DNA from 3 places in the Methylocella sp. genome. Region 1 is predicted to be linked to each of the others. Evidence: predicted binding sites of a transcription regulator. Region 1 holds the regulator's gene; each other region holds the start of a gene.
What was found. Region 1 encodes LexA, which represses DNA repair genes until DNA is damaged. Its sites were predicted from a motif close to TGTTCNNNNTGTGTTCNG; they were not measured.
Positions count from the first base shown of each region.

Region 1 (5,391 bases):
CCGGCTCGAGGAGGCGGCGCTGCACTACGCCTTCGCCGTCGCCTGCGTCGAAGGCGGCTTTTCGGACGCCGGCGCGGGCGCCTGAGCCTCAGCCGCGCGGCTGGCTTTCCATGAACGCCTTGAGCTCGGCCATCGAGCCGAAACGGAACACGCCCCGGCCGGACGTCGCCTCGATCGAACCGTCGGCGTACATGACATAGGACGTGCCCTCGGATTCATGGCGGCCGAGGATCATGGGATCGCCCGCCGCCTCCGGGGACGCCAGGGCTGCGGCGGGAGCGGCTGCGACGGCCGCCCCGGGCTGGCGCGGGGCGAGCCCGGGCGCGACGCCTTCAAGGCCCACCGCGCGCGGCAGGTGAAACTCGCGCGCCGGCGCGCGGGGCGGCGCGGCCGGCCGACGCTCCGGCGGGCGGGCTTCGGCGGGCTGCGCCTGCGCCGCGCCGCCCGCGGATTCGGGCGCAGGCCAGCGGAACGCGTCGCCCGTAGACGGCCCGGAGGCAGGAGGCGCGGGCGACGGGGGAGCGGACCAGGACGGCCCCGGCGATGGCGGCGGGGGCGAAACGGGCCCGGCCGGCCGGGGCTCCGGGCGCACGGCGGCTTCAAACCGCCCGGCGTCGCGCGGCCAGGCGTATTCGGCCGGGGCGGCGTTTTCGCGCGTGACTTCGGCTTCAAGGCGCGATGGCGCGGCGGCGTCCGCCCCGGTCGCGGCGGCCGGCGTCTCGTCTTCGGCCGGACGCAGGGGCCGCCCCTTGATCGACTGGGCGACCACGCGGCGAACATCCTCGATGAGCGCGTGCGGCGGGGCTTCGTCTTCGGCGGGCGGCTGAAAGGCCAGCGCCTCCGGCGCCTCGTCCTGCGCAGGCGCGGGCTGCGGCGCAGCGGCTGGCGCAGACGGGCGCGCCTGCGCCAACAGCGCCGCGCGCAGCCGCGCGACGCCCCGCATGACGAGCGCCAGCGCCATGACCACGACGCCGCCCGAAAGCAGCACCGCGCCGGAGATCATGCTCGCCCAGCCGCGCTCGACGGCGACGATGCCCCAGCCAAACGACATGGCGTAACCGCCGCAGGCGGACAGAAGCAGACCGACGAGGAAAGTCACATAACTCATGAATTCACAATGCTCATGACGTCGCGGCGCCGCGGCTCCCGCGTCCGGCGGCGTCCGAACGCGCGTTGACGGCGCGCAGTTGATGGCGCGCAGTTGAGGCGAAGCCAAGGCGCGAGCGCCCGGGCCGCCCCGGCGATCCTGCCGCGTCAGGCCGCGCCGCGCCAGCGCCGCCGACTATGGCGGTCGATCCTTACGGGGCGCTTAAGCGTTGAGCAGGGCCCGGCCGCGCGGCGCCGAAGCTTTCGGCGCCGCCGGCCAAGGCGGTTGCTGCGCAAGAGCCAGCGGTCTAGTTAAAGCCGCGCGGCCCTCGCCGGCCGCCGGCGCGACACCAGGAGCAAGCCATGTCCTTCACCCTGCCCCCTCTTCCCTACGCCTATGAGGCGCTGCAGCCCTATATGTCGAAGGAGACGCTCGAATACCATCACGACAAGCATCATCAGGCCTATGTCACCAACGGCAACAATCTGCTGAAGGACTCAGGGCTCGAGGGCAAGTCGCTCGAGGAGATCGTCAAGGAGTCCTACGGCAAGAACGCCGGCCTCTTCAACAACGCCGGCCAGCACTACAACCATCTCCATTTCTGGAGCTGGATGAAGCCGAACGGCGGCGGCGCCATTCCGGGCGAAGTCGAGAAGGCGATCGTCGACAGCTTCGGCTCGGTCGACAAGTTCAAGGAGGAGTTCATCCAGGCGGGCGTCACCCAGTTCGGCTCCGGCTGGGCCTGGCTCTCGGTCAAGGACGGCAAGCTTGCCGTCAGCAAGACCCCGAACGGCGAGAACCCGCTCGTGCATGGCGCGACCCCGATTCTGGGCTGCGACGTCTGGGAGCACTCCTATTACATCGACTATCGCAACCGCCGGCCCGACTATCTCAAGGCGTTCGTCGAAAATCTCGTCAACTGGGATTATGTCGCCGAGCTTTACGCCAAGGCCGCCAAATAAGGCCGGGCGCGTCGCCGCCCCGTCCAGCGGCTGAACGGAGCGGGCCCGCGCGGCCCGCTCCCTTTTTGCGCCGGCGTCATCGCCAGCCGGCCGCGCTCACGCGTCGACGAGCGCGAGCACGGCGCTCGCCTGCGGGCCCATCGGGCCGTCGGGCGCGCGCGACACCTCGACCAGCATGCCGACCTTGAGGGCGTTGAAGTCGCCGCGCGTCACGCAGGCGCGGGTGAAATAGAGGTCCGGCCCGCCGCGCACCTCGACGAAGCCATGGTCCTGCTCGGGAAAGAGCCGCGCCACCACGCCCGTCTCGGGCGCGTTCTCGAGCCGGCGCGAAGTGTTCTTGACGAATTCGGAAACCTGCTCGAGCCGCCGCTCGGCGAGGTCGAAGACCTTGTTGACGAGCGCCGAGGCCTCTCCCTTGCGCTTGCCCTCGGCCTTGGCGACCACGAGCGGCTTGCCCGGAATCTCGACCTCGACGCACAGCGCCAGCGGAACGACCACGGAGTTGGGATCGCGATGCGACGTTCCGACCACGACCCGGCAGCCGATAATGCGGGAATAGGCGTTCTCAAGCCGCTGCGCTCGATCCTGAATGAGTTTTTCGAGCGCGTCCGAGTGCTGGATGTCGCGGAAGACGATCTGCAGCGGTCGATCCATGCCTTTTCTCCTCCAAATGGCCGGCGCCTTTGGCGAAAAGGGTCGCCGTGCGCCGGCGAGAGCGATTAACCTATGGCGCGGCTGAAAGTTCCGTCAACGCCCCGCCGCAAAATCTCTTCGTGAGCCGCCCCTGCCGACGCGCGGGGGCGGGGGGCTTGCGGAACGCAGCACGAACATGTACCGTTCGTTCACCCTTTGTGCGGACCGATTCGCGCGCGGGAGCCCGATTCGCGCGCCGAAAGGCGATCCATGGCGGCCGACGACCCATGTTGACCAAAAAGCAAAGCGAACTCCTGCGCTTCATCAGCGAGCGCCTGAAGGAGACCGGCGTGCCGCCCTCCTTCGACGAGATGAAGGACGCGCTCGACCTGCGCTCGAAGTCGGGCATCCATCGCCTCATCATCGCGCTCGAGGAGCGCGGCTTCATCCGCCGCCTGCCGAACCGCGCCCGCGCCATCGAGGTGCTGCGCATGCCGGGCTCACGGCCTGACGGCGCGCGCGGCCGCAAGTTTGAGCCGAGCGTGATTGAGGGCGATCTTGGACGCGTGCGCCCGCAGCCCGCCCGCGACGACGAGGCGGGCCGCGAAAGCGTCGCCATCCCGGTCATGGGCCGCATCGCCGCCGGCACGCCGATCAGCGCGCTGCAGACGCGCAGCCACGTCATCAGCCTGCCGCCCGACATGCTGACGCAGGGCGAGCATTACGCGCTCGAGGTGCGCGGCGACTCGATGATCGAAGCCGGCATCTTCGACGCCGACACGGTGGTCATCCGCAAGCAGGACACCGCCGAGACCGGAGACATCGTGGTCGCTCTCATCGACGATGAGGAGGCGACGCTGAAGCGGCTGCGCCGCCGCGGCGCCTCGGTCGCGCTCGAAGCCGCCAATCCGGCCTATGAGACGCGCATCTTCGGACCCGACCGGGTGCGCATCCAGGGACGGCTCGTCGCGCTGCTGCGGCGCTACTGACGCCGCGGCCAATGGGCGGCGCCGGGAACGGAGCCGGTCAGAACGGATTCCAGGTCGAAGCCGGCGTGAACTTCAGATAGGAGACGTTGACGCCGAGCCGCGCGCCGACGCCGGAGCGGATCGGCACCACGTAAACATCGTCGTTGATGAAGGCCGACAGGCCGAAGCCGCCGACGAGATAGGCCGAGCCCGCGACGCCGCCGAAACGGTTGAAGATCGCCCCGGTCGAAGGCAGGTTATAGACCAGCATCATGGTCCGCGCCCCGTCGGCGCCGGCGTCGAAGCCGAGCGAGGGGCCCTGCCAGAAGACTTTCACCTGGCCCGCGTTGCGGGTGTACATGGTCCCTTCGCCATAGCGCAGGCCGCCGATGAAGGCGCCGCTCGCCTCCTGCCCCAGAATATAGCCGTTGGGCTTGCCCCAGCGCCGCGTCGCCTGCTCGATCGCCTCGGCGAGGCCGCGCGAGATCGAGCCGAAGAATTTGTGGCCGTTCGTGACGATCTCGTCGGGAGCGAATTCGGAGGGGCGCTCGGTCGCGGCCACGGTCTGAGGCGCGAGCGCCGCGGCGGCGAGAAGCGCGACGCAGACCCCGGCCACGCGCCGGCGCGACGCGGCGCCGGGCCTGTCGCGGCGGCCGGCGGCGCATGGCGACGCCGGCGCGCCGGACCCGGCCCCGACGGCCGACGGCGTCTGTTCAAGCCTGCGCATCGCTCCTCCCTGACGGATCCGCCGCCGCGCTCGCGCCGGCGAGGCGAAAGAGTGTCGCGCCAAGGTTAACGACGGGTTGAGGACGCGTGAAAAAGGCGCGGCGCGTCAGGCGCGCGCCGCCGCCGGATCGCCCCAGGCGACAAAAGGCCCGTTCCTGAACTGCCGCCCGGCCTTGCCATAGCGCAGCGGATGGCGCTCGCCGTCGAGCACGACGCCGCCGGCGGCGCGCAGCACCGCGTCGCCCGCGGCCGTGTCCCATTCCATGGTCTGGCCGAAGCGGGGATAGACGTCGGCGTCGCCCTCGGCCACGGCGCAGAACTTCAGCGACGAGCCGGCGCTGCGCCGCTCATGCACCGGCAGCGTGGCGAGAAACGCCTCGGTCTCGGGGTCGCAGTGGGAGCGGCTCGCGAGCGCGGTCAGGCCCTGCGCCGGGGCGGCGCGGACATGAATCAGGCGGCGCTCGCCGGGCGCGGGCAGCGGCGCGCCGGGCTCGACGCGGCAGGCCGCGGCGGCGGCCCCGGCGATCCACATCCGCCCGAGCGCCGGCGCATAGACCACGCCGGCGACCGGCGCGCCCTCGACGACGAGGGCGATGTTGACGGTGAACTCGCCGTTATGGTCGAGAAATTCGCGCGTGCCGTCGACCGGATCGACCAGGATGAAGGCGTCGCAGGCGACCGTCTTCTTGCCGGCCGCGGCGGCCTCCTCGGCGAGCACCGGAAACTGCGGCAGCCGCTCGGCGAGCCGCTCGAGGATGATCGCTTCGGCGTCTTCGTCGGCGTCGCAGACGGGGCTCTGGTCGGGCTTGCGCCGCGCATGGCTGTCCGAGGCGTAGACCGACATCACGGCGATGGCCGCCTCGAGGGCGATCTCGGCGAAGATTTCCGCGACGGCGTCCCGGTCAAGGGCGGCGATCGGGGCGGCGGCGATCTGGGCGGCGTCGATCGACGCGTGGCGCGTTTCGCTGGCGGCGGATTCGCTGGCGGCGGACATGGAGCTCTCGAAAGCCGCCTC
Region 1 covers NZ_JBGAHM010000013.1:51,142-56,532, reverse strand. The annotation lists gene ACILRB_RS08080 (S9 family peptidase) at 1-85, shown strand, start outside; gene ACILRB_RS08075 (hypothetical protein) at 89-1,108, opposite strand; gene ACILRB_RS08070 (superoxide dismutase) at 1,450-2,049, shown strand; gene ACILRB_RS08065 (HPF/RaiA family ribosome-associated protein) at 2,146-2,703, opposite strand; gene lexA (transcriptional repressor LexA) at 2,970-3,671, shown strand; gene ACILRB_RS08055 (DUF1134 domain-containing protein) at 3,709-4,377, opposite strand; gene cysQ (3'(2'),5'-bisphosphate nucleotidase CysQ) at 4,483-5,370, opposite strand.

Region 2 (5,391 bases), on a different contig from region 1:
CGAAGGCGTTTTCCGCAAAAGGGCCTCGCCGTCGCGCCGCGCCGTCGCCATTATGCGCCGCGGCCGGCCGGGCCGCCCGGGCGCCGGCGGAGCCGCGCCGTTCAACCTTGCGACAGGGAGCCGATGGGCCGCACTTTTCTGATGATCCGCTCCGTCGGCTTCGCCCTATTCACGAAGCTCAGCGGCGCGGCGACGGTGTTCGTCGCGCTGCCGCTCGTCGCGCGCGGGGTCTCGGCGCAGGACTATACGGCCTTTCTCACGGCCATGAACGTCGCGGCGGCGATCGGCCTCGTCTTCGCGCCCTTCGGCGTGCTGTTCATCCGCGACATCGCCCACGCTTTCGCCAGCGACGACCCGAAGGCGCCGATGGAGGCGACGCGGCGCTGCTTCAGCGCCCATGCGGCGCTGTCGCTCGTCGTCGCGGCGCTGTTCGCGCTCGCCGGCGCCCTATGGGCCGCGCTCTACGGACTCAAGCCCGCCATCGTCGTCGGCGTCGCGCTGAATTTCCTTCAGATTGCGGCGGGCTTCGGCCAGATCTACCGCATCGCGGAGCGCACCGACCATGTGACGAGCCTCGTTCAGACCGCCGCCAATCTCGCGCTCGTCGGGGGCCTGCTCGCGCTCGCCCATTTCGGGCGGCTCAACGACATGACCGTCTGCCTCGTCTATTTCGGCGCGCCCGCCCTCGCCGATCTCTGCGTCTTTCTCCAGGTCGCGGCGACGCGCGGCCTTTCGCCGAAAATCGGCAAAAACGCCTTCGCGGCGCTCTGGGCGCGCGCGCCGGAAAGCCTGCCGCTCTTTCTTTCGCCGTTCGCCGACTATGTGAAGATCTACGCCTCGGCGATGATCGCGCTCGCCGTCGCCGGCGCCCATGACTATATCGTGTTCTCGACCAGCGTCCTGTTCATCGCGCGGCTCGTCAACCCGCTGACGCTCGTCACCCGGCCGCTGATGCCGGCCTTCATCGACGCGCTGCAGCGGCGCGACGCGCTCTGGCTCAACGGCCTGCGCCGGGCGCTGTTTGCGGCCGCGGGGCTCGGCGCCGCCGTCGCCGCCACGCTGCCGTTCGTCGTCAACCGCGACCTGCTCGCCCTCGCCCTGCCGAAGGAGGTCGGCGAGGTTTCGGCGGCCTTCGTGCTCGCCTGCGCCTATTTCGCCTTCTCCTATGCGCTCGTCTCGCTGCTCGCGCCGCTCTACATCGGGGCGCGCCGGGCGGTGCCCTACGGCGTCGTCAATCTCGCCTTCACGCTCGCCGGCGCGGCGGCGGGCGCCCTTCTCGCGCTGCGCTTCGGCGCGCAGGGCATGATGAGCGCCATGGCCGGCTTCGGCACGATCTCCGTGCTCGTGCTGCTCGCCTCGATGGACTGGGGCGCGGCGCGAAAGCCCGGTCAAAAACCCTGAGGCCCGCCGCCCGCCGGCGCGGCGAAAGCCTGCGGGCAGGATGCGGGCTTGCGAACAAAACATGAATAGACGAAAATTCGGGCGGCGCGGCGATTCGCGGCGCGCCGTCCCGAAGCGCCAGCCCCGAACCCCTCATGCTCGACGCGACGCCCTTTCGCCGTCAGGCGCAGCCGGCCCGCCCGCCCCTTGAGGCCGAGGCCGCGCCCGAAACGCCGGCCCGGCGTGTGCGAAAAATCATTCACGTCGACATGGACGCCTTCTTCGCCTCGGTCGAGCAGCGCGACGACCCGTCGCTGCGCGGCAGGCCCGTCGCCGTCGGCGGGGCGCGGGCGCGCGGCGTCGTCGCGGCGGCGAGCTATGAGGCGCGCGCCTTCGGCGTGCGCAGCGCCATGCCTTCCGTCACGGCGCTGCGCAAATGCCCCGACCTCGTGTTCGTCAAGCCGCGCTTCGACGTCTACAAATCCGTCTCGCGCGAGATCCGGGCGATCTTTTCCGAACACGCCTCCCTCGTCGAGCCGCTTTCGCTCGACGAGGCCTATCTCGACGTGACCGAAAACCTGACCGGCGCGCCGTCGGCCACCCGGATCGCCGAGGAGATTCGCGCAAAGATCTTCGCCCGCACGGGCCTCACCGCTTCGGCCGGGGTCTCCTACAACAAGTTTCTGGCCAAGCTCGCCTCGGACCATAAAAAGCCCGACGGGCTTTTCGTGGTGCCGCCGGCCCGGGGCGAGGCCTTCGTCGAGCCGCTGCCCGTCGCGCGTCTGCATGGCGTCGGCCCCGCGACCGAGGCGCGCATGAAGAGGCTCGGAATCGAGACCGTCGCCGACCTGAAGGCGCTGCCGCTCGGCCTGCTGCAGGAGCGCTTCGGCAAGGCCGGCGCCTATTATTACGGGATCGCCCGCGCCATCGACGAGCGGCCGGTGCGGCCGGACCGGATCCGCAAATCGCTCGGGACCGAGAGCACCTTCTTCGAGGATCTGCATGGCTTCGAGGCGATGCGGCTCGCGCTTCTGCCGATTCTCGACAAGCTCTGGCGCCAGGCGCAGGCGCTGGGCGTCTCGGGCCGCACGGTGACGCTCAAGGCCAAGACGGCGGATTTCAGGATTTTTTCGCGCAGCCGCTCGCGGTCCGAGCCGGTGCCGGAGCGCGCCGCGCTCGAGGCCGAAAGCCTCGCCCTGCTGCGGCCGCTCCTGACGGAGGCCGCGTCGCCCCTGCGTCGCGGCGTCAGGCTGCTCGGCGTCACGCTCGGCGCGCTGAGCGGGCCTGACCTTCGGCCCGCGCCGCGCCAGCTCGACCTCGGGCTCAGCTGACGGCCGGGCGCGCCGGCCCGGTGCGCGCCCGCACAGAGAGCCGCGCGGCATAAAACTAGTCTTTCTGCATCGGCGGCGGATGGAGCCGCCCCGACGGAGAGACGACAATGACCGCAGCTCGCAAGACTTTCGCCGCCGGCCTCGCGGCCCTCGCCCTCGCCGGCGCCGTTTCGGCGTCCTCCCCCGCCGCCGCCGGCCCGTGGCGCGCCTATCATCCCTGGGGCTGGGGCGTCGGCGCCGCCGCCGCGGGCATCGCGATCGGCGCGGCCGCCGCCGCCGCGACTCCTTATTATTACGCGCCGGCCTGCTATTTCAGCCGCCAGCCCGTCGTCGACGCCTATGGCGAGGTGGTCGGCTTCCGCCGCGTCCGTGTCTGCAACTAGGCGCGTCCGGGTTTTCCCGAGCCAAAACCCCGGGGTTCCCGCCCGGGGTTTTCGCCGTTTTGGCCCCTCAAACGGCGTCGGCGCCGCGGCCTTCGATCTTTTCGCGCGCCGCGGCAGAGGCGCCGGCGTCGCCGCGCGTCTCCTGCGCCAGCTCAGGCCTTTCATGGGCGAGCGTCTCGCGCAGCCTCGATTTCTCGAAGGCGACGACGATCACGAGCGAGATCATGAGCGGGATGATGAGATAGAGCAGCCGGAACACGAGCAGGGCGGTCAGCACCTCGACCTGCGGCGTCGCCGGCATGGCCTTGATGAACAGGATCTCGAACACCCCGAGCCCGCCCGGCGCGTTGGAGACGAGCGCCGCCGAGAAAGAGGCGAGGAACACGCCAAGGACCACGAAGAAGCCGGGGTTCGCGGCCTCGGGCAGGGCGAAATAGATGATGCCGGCCGCGCCCAGAAGCTCGAGCGGCGCGGCGATCATCTGGCGCAGGGCGATGTCGGGGCGCGGATATTCGAGCCTGAAGCCGCGCAGCACCAGCGGCTTCAGGCGCAGCACGGAGCCGACGTTGTAGAGCGCCACGAAGGCCAGAAGCCCGAGGCCGACGACGAAGGCCGTGGTCGGATTGGTGAGGAGCCCCGGCAAAAAGCCCGAAAAGCGCGACAGCAGCTGCGGCTCATAGACCAAAAGAAGCCCGCCGAGAAACATCGAGCCGAGCGCGAAGGTGAAGGAGCAGAGCGCGACCAGCACCGCGACCTGCGCCGCGCTGAGGCCCTTGGCGCTATAGGCCCGGTAGCGCACCATGGCGCCCGAAAACACCGTCGCGCCGATGTTGTGGGCGAGCGCATAGGTCGTGAACGAGCACAGGCCCGCGAACAGCCAGGAGACGTTGGAGACGCCAAGATGACGCAGCGCGATCTTGTCGTACCAGGCGAGCGCGGCGTAGGCGACGAGCGTGGAGGCGATGGCGAGCGCCCAGTGCGCCGGCGAGATGGACGAGAAGGCGCGCCACAGCCCCGGCCAGAGGTTCTGTCCGCGGAACTCCTGATAGAGCATGACCAGCGAAACGACGACGGCGGCGACGCCGACGACGGGCCAGACGAAATCGAGAAGTCGTTTCATGATCTCCCGCCGCGGCCCCAAAGATCCCGGCGGAAGTTCTAGCCCCGTTTCGCCCGCGAAGGAAACCTCGGCCGTCGAGAAAGCCGGCGTTCGCTTCAGGGGCGCGGCTCAGGCTTATGGTTCAGCCGTGGGCGGCGCGCAGCCGCCCCGGCGCGTCTTCGGCGCCGGCGTCCGTGGCGGCGCGGCCGTCGCCCTCGGCCCTTTCGAGATCGGCGACGGCCTCGCCGAGGCGGTCGCGGGCGTCGTCGAGCTGGGCCATGAGGTCGCGGGCCGAGCGCTCCAGATTGTCGCGCCGCGCCCGCGCCGCGCGGGCGTAGGTCGGATAGGCGAAATGGCTCGCGTCGAAAATTCCGGCGCGCTGCTCCTCGACGGCGATCTCCTGCTCGAGCTCATGGGCGATCCGGGTGAATTCCGTCGCCATGGATTCGATCTGGGCGACGCGCCGGCGTTTTTCCTCGACATGGAATCTCTTGAGGCGAAGGACGGACTCCTGCAGCTTCATCTTGGTTCTCACCTCTCAAGGCGGGGCGGGCCGCGACGCGGCGGCGTCGGGCGTTTCGACCGCGTCAGTCCTCGCCGCGTCAGTCCCCGAAGTCTTCGTTCCGCAGCCGGCGCGGCGGTTCGGGCGACGAATCCACGGCGCGCGATCGGATGAGACGCCATGAGATCGTCAGCCATGAAACCCTACGCATGCGAATCGCGCGCTTTCGCCCGCCCGGCCAAAACCGTCCGAACGTCCGGCGGCTTCGGCTTCACGCAAGGATGCAGGATGAAACTTGCCCATTCGTTACTCACGCGCCGGCGTCGTTCACGCGGGCCGGCCGGACCAGGCGGAAATTCGCCGCTTTCGGGCCGGACATTCGGCGTCCGGGACGGCTTTTGCGGCGCGGGCGAAACGCCGTTCGGCGGGCATTGAGGCGAGCCGTTAATGTTTTTATTAACCAATGGACGTTAACGTTACGAAACTCGAAGGATGCGCGGAAAGCCGCGCCGGGCCTTCGGCCAGGCGCCCGGTCCAGCCGCTCCGCGGCTTGCGCTCCGGGCTTCTGTCCAGAGGCCTCGCATCCGGGCGAGACGGGCGATTTCGGGGCGGCTCCGCGCGTTCGGCGGGTCCGCGGTTTCAGGAGCCGCGCGCTCCGGCGGCGGGCCGCGATCGGCGGGCGCCCAAGAGACGCGG
Region 2 covers NZ_JBGAHM010000007.1:27,429-32,819, forward strand. The annotation lists gene ACILRB_RS05175 (hypothetical protein) at 1-142, shown strand, start outside; gene ACILRB_RS05180 (hypothetical protein) at 124-1,401, shown strand; gene dinB (DNA polymerase IV) at 1,536-2,711, shown strand; gene ACILRB_RS05190 (hypothetical protein) at 2,819-3,094, shown strand; gene ACILRB_RS05195 (UPF0104 family protein) at 3,162-4,214, opposite strand; gene ACILRB_RS05200 (flagellar export protein FliJ) at 4,336-4,716, opposite strand.
Region 2: dinB (DNA polymerase IV) is a predicted target of LexA. The motif match lies at 1,452-1,469, and genes of this name have one in related genera.

Region 3 (5,391 bases), on a different contig from region 1:
GGTCGAGGTGGCGTGCGGGTTGACGTAGTCGATCGGCGCCCTGACGCCTTCGAGCGCCAGCCTCATGCAGCGCGCCGCGCCCTCGCCCGAGGGGGCGACCATGTCATAGCCGTCGGAGGTCGCGCCATAGCCGGCGATCTCGGCGTAGATCTTGGCGCCGCGCGCCTTCGCCCGCTCATATTCCTCGAGCACGACGACGCCCGCGCCGCCGGCGATGACGAAGCCGTCGCGGTTCCTGTCGAAGGCGCGCGAGGCGGCCTTCGGCCGGTCGTTGTAATTCGACGACATGGCGCCCATGGCGTCGAAGAACACCGAAAGCGTCCAGTCGAGCTCCTCGGAGCCGCCGGCGAACATGACGTCCTGCTTGCCCCACTGGATCATTTCATAGGCGTTGCCGATGCAATGATTGGAGGTCGCGCAGGCGGACGAGATCGAATAGTTGACGCCCCTGATCTTGAACCAGGTGGCGAGCGTCGCGGAGGCGGTCGAGCCCATCGCCTTCGGCACGGCGAAGGGGCCGATCTTCTTCGGCCCCTTGGCGCGGGCGATGTCGGCGCCTTCGACGATGGTGCGCAGCGAGGCGCCGCCCGATCCCATGATGATGCCGGCGCGCTCGTTCGAGACCTCGTCAGGCGCAAGGCCGGAATCGGCGATCGCCTGCTCCATGGCGACATGGTTCCACTGACCGCCCTGGGCGAGGAAGCGCAGCGCGCGCCGGTCGATCATCGCCTCGGGCTCAAGCGTCGGCATGCCATGGACCTGGCTGCGGAAGCCGAGCTCCGCATATTTTTCGGCCCGCACGATCCCCGAGCGGCCCTCGCGCAGCGAGGCCAGGACTTCCTGCGAATTATTGCCGATGGACGAAACGACGCCCATTCCGGTGACGACGACGCGTCTCATGCTCTCCTCGCTCCCGCCTGGCCCCCGCTTGCGGCGTCAAGGCCGCCTCGCTCGGCGCGGGCCGTTCTCCTGGTGAAATTTCGCCTCGCCGCCGCCAGAGCGCCGGCGTCGGCCTCTCCGGCGCCGCCGGACGCGCCGAAATCGTCTGGATTCGCGCCTCGGACGGCTTTACGCCGCGGCGGCCGCGCCAAACAGGCCGACGCGCAGATCCTTCGCCTCATATATGCGGGTTCCGTCGGCCTCAAGGAAACCGTCGGCGACGCCGAGCACGAGCTTCGTCCTGAACACGCGCTTCAGGTCGACGCCATAGACGACGCGCCTGACCGACGGCAGCACCTGGTCGGCGAACTTCACCTCGCCGACGCCGAGCGCGCGGCCCTTGCCGCGAAGGTCGAGCCAGCCGAGATAGAAGCCGAGCAGCTGCCACAGCGCGTCGAGCCCGAGGCATCCGGGCATCACCGGGTCGCCCTTGAAATGGCAGCCGAAGAACCAGAGGTCGGGCTTGATTTCGAGCTCGGCGCGGATCATCCCCTTGCCGTTCGCCCCGCCTTCCTCCGACAGCGCGCTGACGCGGTCGAACATCAGCATCGGCGGCAGCGGCAGCTGCGGATTGCCGGGGCCGAACAGCTCCCCGCGCGCGCAGGCGATCAGGTCTTCATATTCGAAGCTGCTGCGCCGCTCTTTGCCTGTGCTCACTCTCGCCAACCTCTTTCCGCCGCGGCCCCCTAAAGGGCCTTGCGCCCCTTTATCGACCCTCGCGCGCTCGCGTTCGACTCGTCGCGCGCCCGCGGCGCCCGGCGCGGGCGGCCGCAAAGTCGCGGCGTTCTAGCACAGGCCTCGTCCAGCCGAAAGCGCCCCGCGTCCGCGCAAGGCCGCGCCTCCCTTACTAAAAAGCAATCTTCAAAACGCCCCGAATCGGCGCCCGACCCCTTAATTTCAATCGGCGAAGGATCCATATCCGACGTTCAAGGCGGCGTGAGCCGTCCGAAGTCCAAAGCGGGGAAGAGGAGACCATGAGGATCCGCCAAAAGACGTTCATCTGGCTCGTCGCGCTGGCTCTCGCCGGCGGCGCCTCGGCCGACGCCTTCGCGCGGGCCGGCAAGGGCGGCTCCTTCGGCAGCCGCGGCGCGCGCACCTTCGACGCGCCCGCCGCGACCGCGACCGCGCCGCGCGGCGGCTCGGCCTTCGAGCGCTCGGCGACGCCGAATCAGGGCCAGTACACCCCGAACTTCGGCAATCAGGCGACGCAGCGGCGCGGCGGCATGTTTTCGGGCATCGGCGGCGGGCTGCTCGGCGGCCTTCTCGGCGCCGGCCTCGTCGGCATGCTGTTCGGCCACGGCTTCGGCGGCGGCCTTGGCGGAATCATGTCGTTCCTCGGCCTGCTGCTCCAGCTCGCGCTGCTGTTCTTCATCGTCCGCTTCGCGCTGAACTATTTCCGCAACCGCCGCCCGGCCATGCAGGGCGCGGCCGGCGGCCCGGCGCCCTCGCCCTTCGGCTTCAACCGGCAGGGCGACGGCGCTCCGGGGAGCGCGCCGGGAGGCGGCGCCTTCGGCGGCCTGTTCGGCGGCGGGCCGGGCGCGGGCCCCATGGCGGGTCCCATGGCGGGCCCGATGAACGGCCAGCGCCCCGGCGCGCCCGTTCCGCAGCAGAAGCTCGACGTGACGGGCGCCGACTTCAGCGCCTTCGAGCGCCGCCTGCAGGACATCCAGAAAGCCTATTCCGACGAGGACCAGGCCCGCCTGCGCGCCCTCGCCACGCCCGAGATGGCCTCGAATTTCGCCAATGAGCTCAACGACAACGCCGCCCGGGGCGTGGTCAACCGGCTCTCCAGCGTCGAATTCCTGCAGGGCGACCTGTCGGAGGCCTGGCGCGAGCCCGGCGCCGACTACGCCACCGTCGCCATGCGCTTCTCGCTGGTCGACGCGACCTATGACCGCGCCACCGGCCGGCTCGTCGGCGGCGATCCGGCCAGTCCGCAGACCGCGACCGAGCTGTGGACCTTCACGCGCCGGCCGGGCGCCGGCCCCGACGCCTGGGTTCTTTCCGGCGTGCAGCAGGCCTGAGTTCAGACGGCCCGCGGCCGGGTCAAAATGCAGCGATCGCCCGAATCCGCTTGCGGTTCGGGCGATCGGCCGTTAAGAACAAAAAAAGAACACAGGTGATGGGATAGTGGGGAAAAGCCGTCCGGCGTCCTGCGCGGACGCTTGCGGTTCTCTATAGTCGCGACCCCGGACCGCGACGGGCGCGGAACATTTTGGGAGCGTCACATGGCGGGCAGCGTCAACAAGGTCATTCTCATCGGCAATCTCGGCCGCGATCCCGAGACGCGCCGGATGAATTCGGGCGACGCTGTCGTCAGCTTCAGCCTGGCCACGACCGAAAGCTGGCGCGACAAGGCCTCGGGCGAGCGCAAGGACCGCACCGAATGGCATAACATCGTGATCTTCAACGAGAATCTCGGCAAGATCGCGGAGCAGTACTGCCGCAAGGGCTCCAAGGTCTATCTCGAAGGCCAGCTCCAGACGCGTGAATTCACCGACAAGGACGGCAACCAGCGCAAGGTCACCGAAGTCGTGCTGCAGCGCTTCCGCGGCGAGCTCACCCTGCTCGACAGCCGCGGCCGCGGCGACTCCGAGGAGCGCGGCGGCTATGAGGAGCCGGGCTTCGGCCGCTCCTCGCCGATGGAGCGCCCCGAGCGCGCCTATGAGCGGGCCGAGCGCGGCGAGAGCCGCCGTCCGGCGGGCGCGGGCGCGGGCCGCGCGGCCGACATCATCGACGACGACATCCCCTTCTAGGCGGCGGCGGCGGGCGACGCTTCGGCCGGTCCGCCGCGTCGCGGGATAATCCCCTGTTTTAAGACGCTTTCCGGCGCGGCGGCGGCGGGCGGCGGCGCTGGCCTTTCGCGGCGCGCCCGCCTATAGTCGGCGCGAAGCCTTCGAGCCGCGCCAAGCCGTCGCGGCGTTTTCCTGGATCAGCTCAGTTTTGGCCGACAACGACGCAAGAGAGCCGGGCGCCCCCGGCTCCGACATCCGCCCCGTCTCCATTTCGGACGAGATGCGCCGCAGCTATCTCGATTACGCCATGAGCGTGATCGTCAGCCGCGCGCTGCCCGACGTGCGCGACGGCCTGAAGCCCGTGCACCGGCGCATCCTGTTCTCGATGAACGAGAACAACCACACGCCGGACCGGCCTTACGTCAAGTCCGCCCGCATCGTCGGCGACGTGATGGGCAAATACCATCCCCATGGCGACGGCGCGATCTATGACGCGCTCGTGCGCATGGCGCAGAATTTCTCGATGCGCCTGCCGCTGATCGACGGCCAGGGCAATTTCGGCTCGGTCGACGGCGACCCGCCGGCGGCCATGCGCTACACCGAATCGCGCCTCGCCCGCCCGGCCATGGCGCTCCTCGAGGACATCGACTTCGACACGGTCGACTTCCAGCCGAACTATGACGGCAAGGAGTCCGAGCCCGTCGTCCTGCCGGCGCGCTTTCCCAACCTGCTCGTCAACGGCGCGGGCGGCATCGCCGTCGGCATGGCGACCAACATCCCGCCGCATAATCTTGGCGAGGTGATCGACGCCGTCGTCGCCCTCATCGACGACCCGACCCTGTCGATCGAAGAGCTGATGGCCTATGTGCCCGGCCCCGACTTCCCGACCGGCGGGGCGATGCTCGGCCGCGCCGGCGCGCAGTCGGCCTATCTCACCGGGCGCGGCTCGGTCCTGACGCGCGCCAAGGTCGAGGTCGAGACCATCCGCAAGGAGCGCGAGGCGCTCATCGTCACCGAGATCCCCTATCAGATCAACAAGGCGAGCCTTGTCGAGAAGATCGCCGAGCTGGTGCGCGAGAAGAAGGTCGAGGGCATAGCCGACCTTCGCGACGAATCCGACCGCGACGGCATGCGCATCGTCATCGAGCTGAAGCGCGACGCCGTGGCCGAGGTGGTGCTGAACCAGCTCTGGCGCTTCACCGCGCTGCAGTCGAGCTTCGCCTGCAACATGATCGCGCTCAACGGCGGCCGGCCGGAGACGCTGACGCTCAAGGACTTCCTCTCCGCCTTCGCCGATTTCCGCGAGGAGGTCGTCACCCGCCGCACCAAGCACCTGCTCGGCAAGGCGCGCGACGCCGCCCATCTGCAGGTCGGCCTCGCCATCGCGGTCGCCAACATCGACGAGGTGATCCGCCTCATCCGCCAGTCGCCCGACGCGGCCGCGGCGCGCGAGGCGCTGATGGCGCGCGAATGGCCGGCGCATGACATGGCGCCGCTCGTGCTGCTCATCGCCGATCCGCGCCATGTGCTGAACGAGAACGGCCATATCCGCCTCTCGGAGGCGCAGGCCCGCGCCATTCTCGAATTGCGCCTGCAGCGCCTGACCGCGCTCGGCCGCGAGGAGATCGCCGAGGCGCTGAACAAGCTCGCCGCCGAGATCGCCGACTATCTCGACATTCTCGGCTCGCGCGAACGGCTGTTCTCGATCGTCAAGGAG
Region 3 covers NZ_JBGAHM010000008.1:44,055-49,445, forward strand. The annotation lists gene fabB (beta-ketoacyl-ACP synthase I) at 1-900, opposite strand, end outside; gene fabA (bifunctional 3-hydroxydecanoyl-ACP dehydratase/trans-2-decenoyl-ACP isomerase) at 1,069-1,596, opposite strand; gene ACILRB_RS05800 (Tim44 domain-containing protein) at 1,914-2,963, shown strand; gene ssb (single-stranded DNA-binding protein) at 3,168-3,695, shown strand; gene gyrA (DNA gyrase subunit A) at 3,883-5,391, shown strand, end outside.
Region 3: ssb (single-stranded DNA-binding protein) is a predicted target of LexA. The motif match lies at 3,038-3,055, and genes of this name have one in related genera.